3 regions of the Alteromonas lipotrueae genome follow, and region 1 is predicted to be linked to each of the others. Evidence: predicted binding sites of a transcription regulator. Region 1 holds the regulator's gene; each other region holds the start of a gene.
What was found. Region 1 encodes sigma-54, which starts transcription at its own class of promoters, with help from an activator protein. Its sites were predicted from a motif close to GTTGGCACGNNNNTNGNNT; they were not measured.

Region 1 (4,318 bases):
TACGCGAAATATGTGACACCCTGCTTCAAGCAAACGATAAGCTTCACGGTATTCAAGGTGCTAGCGTATGAAGGTATTAGGCTTTGACCGGTTAGGCTTAAGTATTTCGGTGTTATTTATATTGGCATCCGCCATGTATATTCCGATTTGGATGGAAGAAGATCCTACCCAGCAAACTGACCAAGGATTGGATGCATTAAAGCCCGCGTACAAAGCAAAAAACTTAACGACCACCTTATATAATCAAGACGGCCAATTAAATCACAAAGTATTTGCGGCATCGATGGAACATTACGACCAATTGGGCTTTGTTTTATTCCAAAAGCCCAGATATACATTATATACCGACGACGCACAGTCACCGTGGGAAGTCACCGCAACAGAAGGTACTTTGTACAATAACGAATTGATACAGCTAGAAAATAATGTCGTTATTGAAAACCAAAGTGTCGATGACTTTGTAAGGACAATACGTACAGCGTTTATAGAGATAAACCTGTACACTAAGCAAATGACATCTGATCAGCCCGTGGAAATACGTGGCTTACAATATGTGATTAACAGCAATGGGTTTAACGCCAACTTGCGTACCCAGGAATACGAGTTAATAGACCATGTACAAACCATTTATTCGCCTAGCCACTAAAGCATTAGCGACCAGCCTCGCTGTTAGCCTTTTCTCTACTGTGGCTTTAGCGGCTGAAAGCGACTTCAACAAACCGATTAAAGTTGACTCTAAATCGCAATTTGTTGACGGTAAAAACAAAACTTCATTGTTTAAAGATGATGTACGAATTACCCAAGGTTCTTTGGTGATAAATGCCGATGAAGTTGAGGTTATTGCCAGCGAAGGAGATGGACGAGAGATATTTGTTGCTCGCGGCAAACCTGCCAGCTACTCGCAAAAATTAGAAGATGGCGCCCCCGTTACCGCCAAAGCCAACGAAATACGCTATGAAGTGGTAAATCGAACTATTTCTTTACAAGGGAATGCAGAGCTACAGCAAGATACCAGCAAAGTACAAGGCGACAAGATTACTTTCGACATGGTCACGGAACAATTGCTTGCAACAGGCGGCGAAGACGGTGAAGGTGGTAGAGTAACTACGGTATTTACGCCTGAGGCAATACGTAAAGCGTCATCGAATAACGAAGGCGATAAGGCGGACGGCAACTAATCATGGCAACGTTGAGCGCACAGAGTCTTGCAAAGGCGTATAAAGCCCGTCAAGTGGTTCGCGATGTAAGCTTATCAGTTTCGACTGGGCAAATCGTTGGATTACTCGGCCCCAATGGTGCCGGTAAAACCACAACTTTTTACATGATTGTAGGCTTAGTACCCCTTGATAAGGGCAAAATCAGTATTGATGACAGCGAATTAACCCATGAGCCCATGCACGAGCGTGCACGACGCGGAATTGGGTATTTACCGCAAGAGGCCTCAATTTTTAGAAAATTGACGGTGTTTGAGAACATCATGGCTATCTTACAGACCCGTAAAGGGTTGAGTTCAGCGGAACAAGAACAAGAAGCCGATGCGCTACTTGATGAATTTAATATTAACCATATACGTAATAGTACGGGTATGAGTTTATCCGGTGGTGAACGTCGCCGGGTAGAAATCGCGCGAGCATTAGCCGCTGATCCGCAATTTATTTTGCTTGATGAGCCATTTGCTGGTGTTGATCCTATATCGGTTAATGATATAAAGAAGATCATTCAACATCTTCGTGACAGAGGAATTGGAATCCTCATCACCGATCACAACGTAAGAGAAACACTGGATGTGTGTGAGAAAGCGTATATTGTGAGCCAAGGCGAACTCATCGCGCAAGGGACAGCAGAACAAGTTTTAAGTAATCAGAAAGTAAGGGATGTATACCTAGGAGAACAATTCAGGCTATAGTTACTGTAACCGAATTGTCATTTTCAGTTTTAAGCACGGGTATATTCACAACAAGAGTTTAAAAATAAGACGTAGATGAAACCATCTTTACAGCTAAAGTTCAGTCAACAACTTACCATGACACCGCAGTTGCAGCAGGCAATCAAGCTGCTGCAGTTGTCTACGCTCGACCTGCAACAAGAGATTCAGGAAGCACTAGACTCAAACCCACTTTTGGAAGTTGAAGAAGGCGGCGATGACCATCCTGTTGAGAAAAACAACATGGACGGCGACGACCCTTCTGTAGAAGCTGCTCCTACTGCATCTAGCGATTCGTTAGAAGCAGGTGACGCGCTTGAAAAGAACGACCTTCCCGATGAACTGCCAATCGACAGTACGTGGGATGAGTATTACTCGGCCTCTTCTGCTCCCGCTCCTGGTCCATCAAATAATGATGACGACCAACTGTTTCAGGGTGAAACCACCGACAATATTCAAGACCACTTGCTATGGCAAATGCGGTTAACCCCGTTTTCGGATACCGACCGCGCCATTGCTACCGCCATTATCGACTCAATCGATGAATCTGGTTACCTGAACGTCCCCATCGAACAGATTTTAGAATCGGTGAATTCTGACGACGTAGAAGAATTGGTGGAAATGGACGAAGTTGAATGTGTACTCAAACGTATTCAAATGTTCGACCCTATCGGTTCAGGTTCGCGTACACCGCAAGAATGTTTGCTTGTACAGCTTCGCCAGTTCTCAGACGATACGCCATGGCTTGCAGAAGCAAGACAACTTATCAATGAGTACTCGGACCTACTTAGCAGCAAAGACTACCGTACGTTAATGCGCAAGAGCCGTTTGAAAGAAGATCAACTTCGCGAAGCCATGCGCTTACTGCAAACGTTGAATCCTCGTCCAGGTAGTGCATTAATTACCAAAGAACCGGAATACGTTATTCCTGATGTTTCGGTAAACAAGAAGAATGGCCGCTGGGTGGTAGAACTTAACCCCGATAGCTTGCCAAAGTTAAGCGTAAATCAGCAATATGCCGCTATGAGCAGACGCTCTAAAAACAGCAGCGATTCGCAATTTATTCGCTCACATATGCAAGAAGCCAAATGGTTTATAAAAAGCCTTGAATCAAGGAACGACACCTTGATGAAAGTAGCAAACTGTATTGTGCAGCAACAAATGGGCTTTTTCGAGCACGGCCCAGAAATGATGAAACCAATGGTGCTAAATGATGTCGCAGAAATGGTAGATATGCATGAATCCACCATCTCACGTGTCACCACGCAAAAATATATGCATACCCCACGTGGCATATTTGAGTTGAAATATTTCTTCTCTAGTCACGTAGCAACGGAATCTGGTGGTGAGTGTTCATCTACCGCTATTCGCGCACTAATTAAAAAGCTTGTGGCTGCGGAAACGCCCAGCAAGCCATTAAGCGATAGCAAGATTGCTCAATTGTTGGCCGAACAAGGCATCAAAGTTGCCCGGCGGACAATAGCAAAATACCGGGAATCATTATCGATTCCGCCGTCAAACCAACGCAAAAGCCTTATTTAAAGGCCTTGATAATTTAAGGAAGACGAAATATGCAAATCAACCTTACCGGTCATCATGTCGAAATTACTGATTCTTTGCGTAGCTATGTCGATACTAAGTTCAGCAAACTAGAGCGTCACTTTGATCACATATCTAATGTGCATGTCATCCTGAACGTCGAAAAACTTAATCAAAAAGCCGAAGCCACCATGCACCTCAGCGGAGCAGAAGTGTTTGCTTCATCACATAACACCGACATGTATGCGGCGATAGACAGCATGATCGACAAGCTCGACAGGCAAGTTATCAAGCATAAGGAAAAGCTGAAAAAGCACTAAATATTAATATGGAAATTCAAGCCATAGTAAGTTTGGACCGCACCGAGTGTGCGGTTCAATGTAACAGTAAAAAACGTATTCTAGAGATTATTAGCGACATTGCTGCTAAAAATAATCCCGACATCGATCAGGCCACAGTGTTAAATAGCCTACTCGCCCGTGAACGAATGGGAAGTACGGGTATTGGCAATGGTATTGCATTGCCTCACGGTCGATTACCGGGCTTAGAACACGTTATCGCCATTATTGTAACCAGCAACCCTGCCATCGATTTTGATGCGCTTGACGATCAGCCCGTAGATATCTTCTTTGCCCTGTTAGTGCCTGAAGAGAAAACAGAAGGTCACTTACAAACACTTGCTACCGTTGCGGGAAAACTAAGTGATAAAGAAACGGTGAAAGCCATTAGGCGGGCCTCCACCAGTGACGACATTATTACGGCTTTAAGCTAATAAAGCACAGCACCATATTTTAAAAGGGAGAAATGCAGGTGAAACTGATTATTATCAGTGGTCGATCCGGTTCGGGAAAATCA
Region 2 (4,318 bases), on a different contig from region 1:
AACTCCAAAGAGTTAATGAAAACTGCTTTTCCAGTGTTGTTGCCAACTCCTTGAAGCGAGGCGCGCATTTTACGCGCTTCGGTTTTCATGTCAACACTTTCAAAAAATTAACTTCAAAAGCATCTCCTTGTAAACCTTGCCAGTACTGCCTTTGAGGTTGTAATGACTTGCTTTGCCAGTGTAAGTTATTTTACTTTCCTGTCGAAGCGGATGCGCATTCTAGAGATTTCTGAGGCAAGGTCAACCTCTTTTTAATAATTCATAAAAAAAGCGACCTAGAAGGTCGCTTTTTAGTCGTTTGGTATATTAATACAACTAACTCATCACTATTAATGACTGAAAGGCGTGTTTTTACACTTTATTAGACGACTCTTCGTCTTGCTGCCCTTCGCTACTATCAACAGTATCGGTCGCACTATTAGCATCAGCATCAAAGTCTGCATCTTCTTCTTGCTCACCTACTACGTCGTTCAATGTAACTTTATCGACGGTTCTAAATGTATTGATTGGGCCAGCAAGCGCATAAAGAGAAAACACAATAAAGAGTACTAAAGCAGGCTCTGTTGCTACCACTACAAATATAAGTAGCACAATAAGCAGCCCTACGAAAGGAACCTTCCCATGCCAATTCAATTCTTTAAATGAATTGTATTTGAAGTTACTCACCATTAGTAGGCCAGCGAAACCAGTAACTAACGCCACTACAATTCCGTAGTCTGTACCTACAGCATCATATTCAACGCCTACCCAGACTAAGCCAGCAACTACTGCTGCTGCAGCTGGGCTAGCCAAGCCTTGGAAGAAGCGTTTATCGGCAATACCAACCTGCGTATTAAATCGTGCTAAACGTAAAGCAGCACCTGCCACATAAACAAAGGCAGCTAACCAACCGAACTTACCGAGCTCAGTTAAGCCCCAGTTGTATGCCACTAACGCCGGCGCCATACCAAATGACACCATATCAGCCATTGAGTCATATTCAGCACCGAAATCGCTTTGCGTATTCGTCATACGCGCAACGCGGCCATCTAATCCATCAAAAATCATAGCAACAAATATAGCTACCGCTGCTGCTTCAAACCTTCCTGTCATCGAAGACACTACTGCAAAAAAGCCTGAAAATAGACCAGCAGTGGTTAGTAGATTGGGAAGAAGATAAATCCCTTTTCGCTTTTGTTCAGACATAAGTCCTCATATATACATAAATAACTGTGTTAATTATTTCATAGTTCATTGCTGGCGCATAGATAACATTCACCGCACCACTGAAGCACATATAAATAACTAGGTATAGGCTAATATACCTAACCACATCACCTGTTCAGTTATCATACATCTATCATGTTGAAGTTCACGAAATCTACTCTGCCTGTAAAAAGAAGAGCTAAATATCGTACGAACTACACCTTTTATATAGATAAAGAAGGTCTAGTTATAATGCGTTTGCTTAATGTATCAATACTTACCGCGGGCTTTATTGGTTTTACCCTATTGCCACTTTCCACTGCTGAAGCAGGTTCTAATAAATGGCATAATTCCGACTACTCAGGGTGCAGCTCAAATAACAGCTCATCTAACAACGATTTATGCGAATCTGCGTTAGGCGAGAATATCTATGACCTCGTTGATGATGGCGTTCAATCAGGAACAGATCCTCTCAATAGCACCATTTCGGTTAACGGGGTAAACATTTCTGTCTCCGCTTGGTCCGACACCTACGGTAAAAACGATGACCTTGTTGTAGATGCGAAGTTAGAAAAAATATCTGACTACTATGGATATGGTGTAACAAATGATGATTGGGAAACTTACTATAGCCCCGATCACGCGATAGATAATGTAAATAAAGTAAACGGAAACGTCACAGACTTCGATTTCGTTTTGTTGTCATTCGACCAAGCTGTTTCTGTAACAGGGGCAAGCTTTTCCTGGCTATACAGCAACAGCGACTCCCAAGTATCTGTCGCCGCACTTGATTCCATTTCAGGTTTAACCTCAGGCAGTCAAACCTGGAACGATATCGTTGCTGATGCACTGACAACTGCCTCTTATGATATAGAAAATTGTGACTATGTAGAACATAGGGCAGATTTCGATATTTCAGACACTTCCCAGTATTGGTTAATCGGTGCTTATAATACCGTTTTTGAAAATATCGGAGGTTATATTGGAAATGATGCCTTTAAGCTTTCATCAGTTGGATTTTCTGTAGCAAATGAGAGTCCACCGGCCCCCTCAACTGAAGTCAGTGAGCCAACCACGTTAGGCTTATTGCTCGCAGGTGTATTTCTTGTCGCTTGGCGTAGAAAACAGCTTTGAATGGCGCCTACGTAAAAAGCGCTACTTTAGTTCAAAACTGACAGGTATTACCTGTCAGTTTTTTTTACTACTTAGCCCAAAAAGCGTAAGACTCAAAAATAAAAACCAAAAAAAACAAAAATATACAAATATGGCACAAATGATGCTTTAACTGGTTACTAATAGTAAAATTTCAGTTTAAAAGTGGAAGTATAGCCATGCAGTATTTACATAAAGCTTTAGTATCCTTAGTGGTTTTGTCAACATTAAGCGCACCTGCGTTTGCAGGCGGTAGTCGAGGCGATAGATATAGCGGCACAACTGACCCTGTTGACAGCTCTCTTGCTGAAGGCTATTACGATTTGACTGATTTTGACGAGTCTGTAGTAACTTCTGCTACTGGGGTAACTATAGGTGGTGTAAACATTACGCTTACCGGTTGGTCTGATACAGGTAATAGCTTAGATCCTGAAGACTTCGACCAAATAGTGAAAACGGCTTCGCCCTACGAAGTATCTAGCTTCTACGGCTATGGTGTTTTGAATCAGGACGGTGAAGGGTCAACTAGCCCCAACCACTCTATTGATAACTACTACTGGAATGGCGAAGACACAGCTGCCGGAATTGCATACGCTGACTTTGATTTCGTATTGTTCTCTTTCGATTCTGATGTAACACTTGATAACATTGACTTTGGCTGGGCAAACAACAATGGCACTGACCAACAAGTTTCAATTGCTGCATTAAATGATAGCCAGCTAGGGTTACTCCAAGGCGAGTCCAGCAGCTGGTCTGAAATCATTACTGGTGCGGTTTCAGGGTCATTCAATATTACTAAAACTGGGTCGTACAGCTATACTACTGGCGAGCTAGAATTAGTTAACTCAGCGAAGTATTGGTTAGTTGGCGCCTATAACACTGTGTTTGGCAGCGTAGATGGTGCTTCAATGTACAATGATGGATTTAAAATTACCTCTATTGATTTTACTGAGGGCACTCCGCCCCCCGTTGCTGAAGTTCATGAGCCTGGCGTTTTTGGCTTGATGCTAATGAGTTTTGCTATTCTTATATGGCGTAGAAAACGCACTGCGTAATAGTTTCAAAATAGAAAAAAAACACGTATCTTTAGAAGGTGGCTTTGGCCACCTTTTTTTATGGCAGTTAGCAGGATAATTTAATAATGAATTTAGGAACTGGACGTTCGCGTATTTGGCGTTCTACATTGGCCTCGGCAATATTGGCATCGGCATTTGCAGGTAGTTTTTTAAGCATCGCTCATGCTACGACTTCGGAGGATTATGAAAAAGCACTTACTGCATTTAACGCAGATAAGTATAACGAAACCTATATTCACCTGAAAAATAGCTTAAAAAAAGACCCCGAGAACTTAGCTGCCAAAATCCTAATGGGAAAAATACTTCTCATTAACGGATATTTAAATGCAGCAGAACTTGAGTTTGTAGAAGCAATAGAGATGGGAGCAGACATAAACCTGCTCGCCGAGCCCTTGGGCAATACTTGGCTCTTTCTCAATAAATACACAGACATCGTCAACTTTAATCAAACCAGTAAACTCACCAAGGAAAGCAACCGAGCTTGGCTGCAAATACGCGCCACAGCATGTATACGACTAGATGATCTAACGTGTGCCGAAACTGATTATTCACAAATACTTTCTGATACCCCTCGCTACGTTCCTGCTATTAATGGGTTGGCTTCTATTGCGCTTCAAAGAGATAATTTATCATTGGCTCGTAAACTTATTAATGACGCCGAGAATATAGAAAAAGAAAATGCCATTACTTGGCGCTTAAAAGGCCAATTGGCCTATCGCGAGGGAAATACCAAAGCGGCTACTGAATACCTGCAAACCGCACTATCATTTAACCGCGAAGATCCTATTGCACTTAGGAATCTTGTTGACCTTTATCTACAAGCTAAAGACTATGACCAAGCGAAGCTATTTGTCGATGAAATTATTGAAGATACGCCCAACGACCCTCTCGCCATTTTGTTAAAT
Region 3 (4,318 bases), 310 kb from region 1:
AGAAATATTATGGCAATTAACAATGTAAACAATGGGTTACCCAAAACACCCGTTGATAATACAAAAATTTCGCAACAGAATCAGGCACAGCAGTCGCAACAGCAACAAGCGACGTCTAACAATGCATCTGTTGCTCAAGCACCACGACAAGATTCAGTATCCTTGACTCAGTCTGCACAGCAGTTGAATCAAGTTCAGAAGAAAGGTTCTGAAGCGCCTGTAAATCAGGAAAAAGTCGATCGTCTTAAAAAAGCGATATCAAGTGGTGAATACAAAGTTAACCCTGAAGTGTTAGCGAATAAAATAGCTAAGCTTGAGGGTGAGATTTTTGGCCAAAAATAATTAGGTTTCTATGACTAGTCATCTTTATTCAGCGTTATCACAACAGGTCACTAACTTAGAGGGCCTGTGCTTGATGCTGGAAAAAGAATTACATTTAATTAGCTCACGAGATGCAGAAACCTTGATGAGTCTTTTAGAAGATAAGTCTAAATTACTAGAGTCTATTCAATCTACGGACCAAAAAGTCGAGGCGTTATATCGCCAAACTACAGACGAAACGATTAGTGCAGATGAACAAGGGTTAATGGATAATGCGAAAAGTCTGTTAGAAGACTGTAAGTATAAAACCCAAATCAATCAGAAAGCCGTAGAGCAAGGACAGCTTCGCCTCACACACTTACGGAATCTGATGTTAGAAGTTCGCGCTAAAGAGTCGTTAACCTACGATAAGAAAGGTAAGCCAAATGCAGGCCGTTTAGGTTCAGGTATTAGCGCCTAAGTAATGCACTCGTTACCGAAAGCCCCAATAAAAGCACAAAAAAGCGCGTTTAATACGCGCTTTTTTGTGGGTGCTATTTAGCCATACATCGAAATACTTAATAGTATTTGATGTCTTTTATTCTTTGTGGCTTCGCTGTCGTCAAATAAATGTCGTACACGCGATGCATATCTAGCTCAAGTTCGGTGGCATAGGTGTCTTCACCCACGGGGTAACTTTTTATTACCCTAGCCCCTCTAATAACGCCCTCTACAGAAGCCCGCAAGGTTTCATTATCCACCACAAGGCTAGACAGTGATTGATTACCTTCAATACGCTGTCCGTACACCTGCTCTGCAAGTTCTCTGTAAGCCTCTAGTTTTGATGCTTTAATTGCCATCAAGGTTTTCACGGTTTCGCTTTCACCCCGTTGCGACATTATTGGGGCATATCCAACGGCACTTAGCACAGGGTAACTGTCTGGCTCAACCGTCTCCCACTCCACATGTTTGTCTACAAATAGACTACATCCTGATAAACCTGTTAGTGCAGCAAATAAAGCCACCGTCATCCATGCTCGGCTACGAATCAATTTTTCAAAAAACACCATTAGAGAAACCTCATTCTCAATTTTTCTATTAGTGGATAAGCAATGTTTACGCCTAAATTTTAAATTTGAAACATTGGCATCTATTTCGCTTATTATAAGTTGGAGCAAAAATTGACATAAAGTCGAAAAAAACCGATTAAAGAATCTGATACAAAAGAATACTGGCTTAAATTAACTGATGTAGTGCCCTCTTATCGCACTGCAACAAAAGGACAAGACTGTGCTTGGCATACAAACATTCGCTAAACTAACGTTAACTAGCGTGTCTTCTGTGAAAAGAAGATATCAAGCTAGATACGCCAAGGTCGCCTTTTTTATGACGCTGTTTTGCCTTGCTTTAGTGTCAACAGGGCAAAGCCATGCCGCTTGGTATGAAGCCAAAGGCCAAGCAGTTATCGTGAACGGTAATAAAGAAAAAGCACGTAGAGACGCCACAGAAGAAGCCCTCAAACAAGCATTGTTATTCGCAGGTGCCTCGATAAGCAGTGTTCAGCAGCTCACAAATGGGTTACTTGAAAGTGAAGACATTACCATTAGTAGTTCAGGTGAAGTGGATCATCTCGAACTCACTGATGAAGTATGGCATAGCGACTATGTTACCGTAAGCGTCAGGGCGGATATCTTTCCTGCGGCTAAACAATGTACCGCAGTTGAGTATGATAAAAATATTGCCACCAGTTACTTCATGGTAGAAAACCGCAATCATTTAGTTGAAGGAAAAATCCCTAACTTTTCCGAGGCAGTCACAAGAAAGCTGGCTACCGAAATGTCGGCGCAGGCGCAGAATTTGAATTTAGCGTACATTGCTCCACACACCACACGATGGGGAGTTAATGGGCTTGAAGAAAATGTGCGCGCATTATCACAACAATCAAATGCACAGTTTGTTTTAATCGGCAGCATTAATGACGTTAGTGTTGAAAGACAACGCCCTTCTTCGATTGCATTCTGGAAAGAAGAAAAAGCCACCCGTTACTTTTCGCTAAGCATTAAGGTTTTCGACGGTATAAATAGCGGCTTGCTGCTGCAGCAAGATTACATAACTGAAGCAAATTGGCCTTTTGACCGGTTTACCGATGTAGACGAATTTTCGTCAACCTTTTGGCGGACAGATTACGGCAATGCAATTAAAAAGCAGATGCAGCAGTTAACCGCTGATATTAACGAGACTATTGCCTGTCAGCCTATGACTGGCAGAGTGCTTAATGTTGCCGGTTCGCATATTTCAGTATCATTGGGCCGCGATAATGGCATACAAAATGGTGATGAGCTTTTTGTCTATCAAACCAGCGAAATTATCGACAGACACGGTAAGGCCTATTTGCAGTACCATATTTACCCCGGTGCATTTGTTGTTGAAAATGCTTATGGCAATACTGCAAGATTGATTCATAAAGACAGTGGTATTATTGCGAATATTCAAGAGAGTGATTTCGTTATCAAACGATAGTTCGGTTACAGCGTCTACTAATTACATAGAAGAACTAAACAACCGCTCACCCTTTATAGCAGGGTACAAAACTTAGATAAAGGTTTTTAAACCAAAGGGTTCCGTTCGCGGATTAAGTTCGTATAATAGCCTTGTAGGTCCCCATAGTTTAATGGATAAAACAAGGCCCTCCTAAGGCTTAGATGTTGGTTCGATTCCAGCTGGGGACGCCATCAATCTTAACCGCAGTCACGGAATGTAATCTTACCTAACGCTATTTCCCAAGATAGTGGTCTACTATCTCTTGCCACTCGTCAGTCTCTATCACTCTAAGTAACGCAGTATTAATCTTTTCTCTTTGCGCACTGTTTTCTGGTAACGCAATAGCATAGTCCTGACGTTCAATAACCTCGGGTAAAATAAGAATACTGTCACCAAAGTTGTTTTTAGTTAAGTACTGTAAAATGGGCTTATCGTAAACAAAAGCATCTAGGTCGCCTGATGCCAATTGTGACAAACCTTTTTCAACGCTTTCAAGTCGCTTAAATCCTATATTTTCTTTTCGTAAAAATACACTACTTGCAGAGTTTGCCAATGTAGCCACCCGCACATTAGGTAAGTCCTCAAGCCCTTTAACGCTCGAAGATAGTTGGCTAACAGTAAGGCTTGTGGCAATTGCAGCGGTAAAGCTACTGATTAAAATGATCGCTGCAAACATCCATATAAAACCGATTACCCTTCCACCAAGGGTAACAGGGGCTTTATCGCCATACCCTACTGTGGTCATTGTCACCGCCGCCCACCAAAAGCTAGCACCTAAACCTTGCTGGGTTGAGCCGCCAAACATCTCGGCGTTGCGCTTTCTTTCAAACAGCCACAGTAACGCCCCTACCGCGAGCAGCAACCCGCACAAAGCTGAAAGTGCAACTAAAAATTCCCAGCTGAAAAAACCTTTAACGGCTGACATCCAACGATTACCTTCACTAGGCACCGCAATAGCCAACCCTGTAGTATAAAAAGGATGCGTAAAATCGATAACCGACTCTCGCTGCGAATTTACGGTAAGCGCAGCAACAGATGCATCAAAACGACCATTTTCTACTCCCTCCACCAGCTCAACCAGTGAAGCTTCGGTCAACGCATAATCGGTAGACGTTAATTCTGCAATTTGTTCCCAAAGTGCAATACTTATACCTTCAAAAGAACCGTCTTCATTTTTAATGACAAACGGCGGCGCGACCTTCGTAGCAATAACCTGTTTTGGCTCATTATCATTGGTTTGCGCCATACTTGGCAGCATGACACTCAAGCTAAACACTATAATAGTGATCATTCGACTCATTGTATTCATACCTGTCCCTGTGGTTGGTTTACCTCTAAACTACTTTTAAGCCACTTCTACTAATAGTAACCCATCGGTAAATTTGCGACGTATAAGATTCAATCGCCAATAATTAAAAACTATCTCGACTTCAGCTTTTAAAATGATGCTACTTTAAGATTAGCCCATGATATATGA

Region 2: the regulator sigma-54 is predicted to act here: its motif matches at 2,449-2,467, upstream of xdp1 (exosortase-dependent surface protein XDP1).
Region 3: the regulator sigma-54 is predicted to act here: its motif matches at 1,443-1,461, upstream of KYS23_RS01985 (flagellar assembly protein T N-terminal domain-containing protein).

Annotation. Positions count from the first base shown of each region.
Region 1 is NZ_JAESDJ010000001.1:167,230-171,547, reverse strand. It holds gene kdsC (3-deoxy-manno-octulosonate-8-phosphatase KdsC) at 1-71, shown strand, start outside; gene lptC (LPS export ABC transporter periplasmic protein LptC) at 68-646, shown strand; gene lptA (lipopolysaccharide transport periplasmic protein LptA) at 615-1,178, shown strand; gene lptB (LPS export ABC transporter ATP-binding protein) at 1,181-1,906, shown strand; gene KYS23_RS00695 (RNA polymerase factor sigma-54) at 1,982-3,466, shown strand; gene hpf (ribosome hibernation promoting factor) at 3,496-3,783, shown strand; gene ptsN (PTS IIA-like nitrogen regulatory protein PtsN) at 3,792-4,235, shown strand; gene rapZ (RNase adapter RapZ) at 4,274-4,318, shown strand, end outside.
Region 2 is NZ_JAESDJ010000010.1:267-4,584, forward strand. It holds gene KYS23_RS20855 (hypothetical protein) at 1-89, opposite strand, end outside; gene pssA (CDP-diacylglycerol--serine O-phosphatidyltransferase) at 352-1,185, opposite strand; gene xdp1 (exosortase-dependent surface protein XDP1) at 1,438-2,319, shown strand; gene xdp1 (exosortase-dependent surface protein XDP1) at 2,517-3,392, shown strand; gene prsT (XrtA/PEP-CTERM system TPR-repeat protein PrsT) at 3,479-4,318, shown strand, end outside.
Region 3 is NZ_JAESDJ010000001.1:476,813-481,130, reverse strand. It holds gene flgM (flagellar biosynthesis anti-sigma factor FlgM) at 10-342, shown strand; gene flgN (flagellar export chaperone FlgN) at 353-781, shown strand; gene KYS23_RS01990 (LPP20 family lipoprotein) at 879-1,331, opposite strand; gene KYS23_RS01985 (flagellar assembly protein T N-terminal domain-containing protein) at 1,687-2,820, shown strand; tRNA gene KYS23_RS01980 (tRNA-Arg) at 2,958-3,032, shown strand; gene KYS23_RS01975 (transporter substrate-binding domain-containing protein) at 3,074-4,141, opposite strand.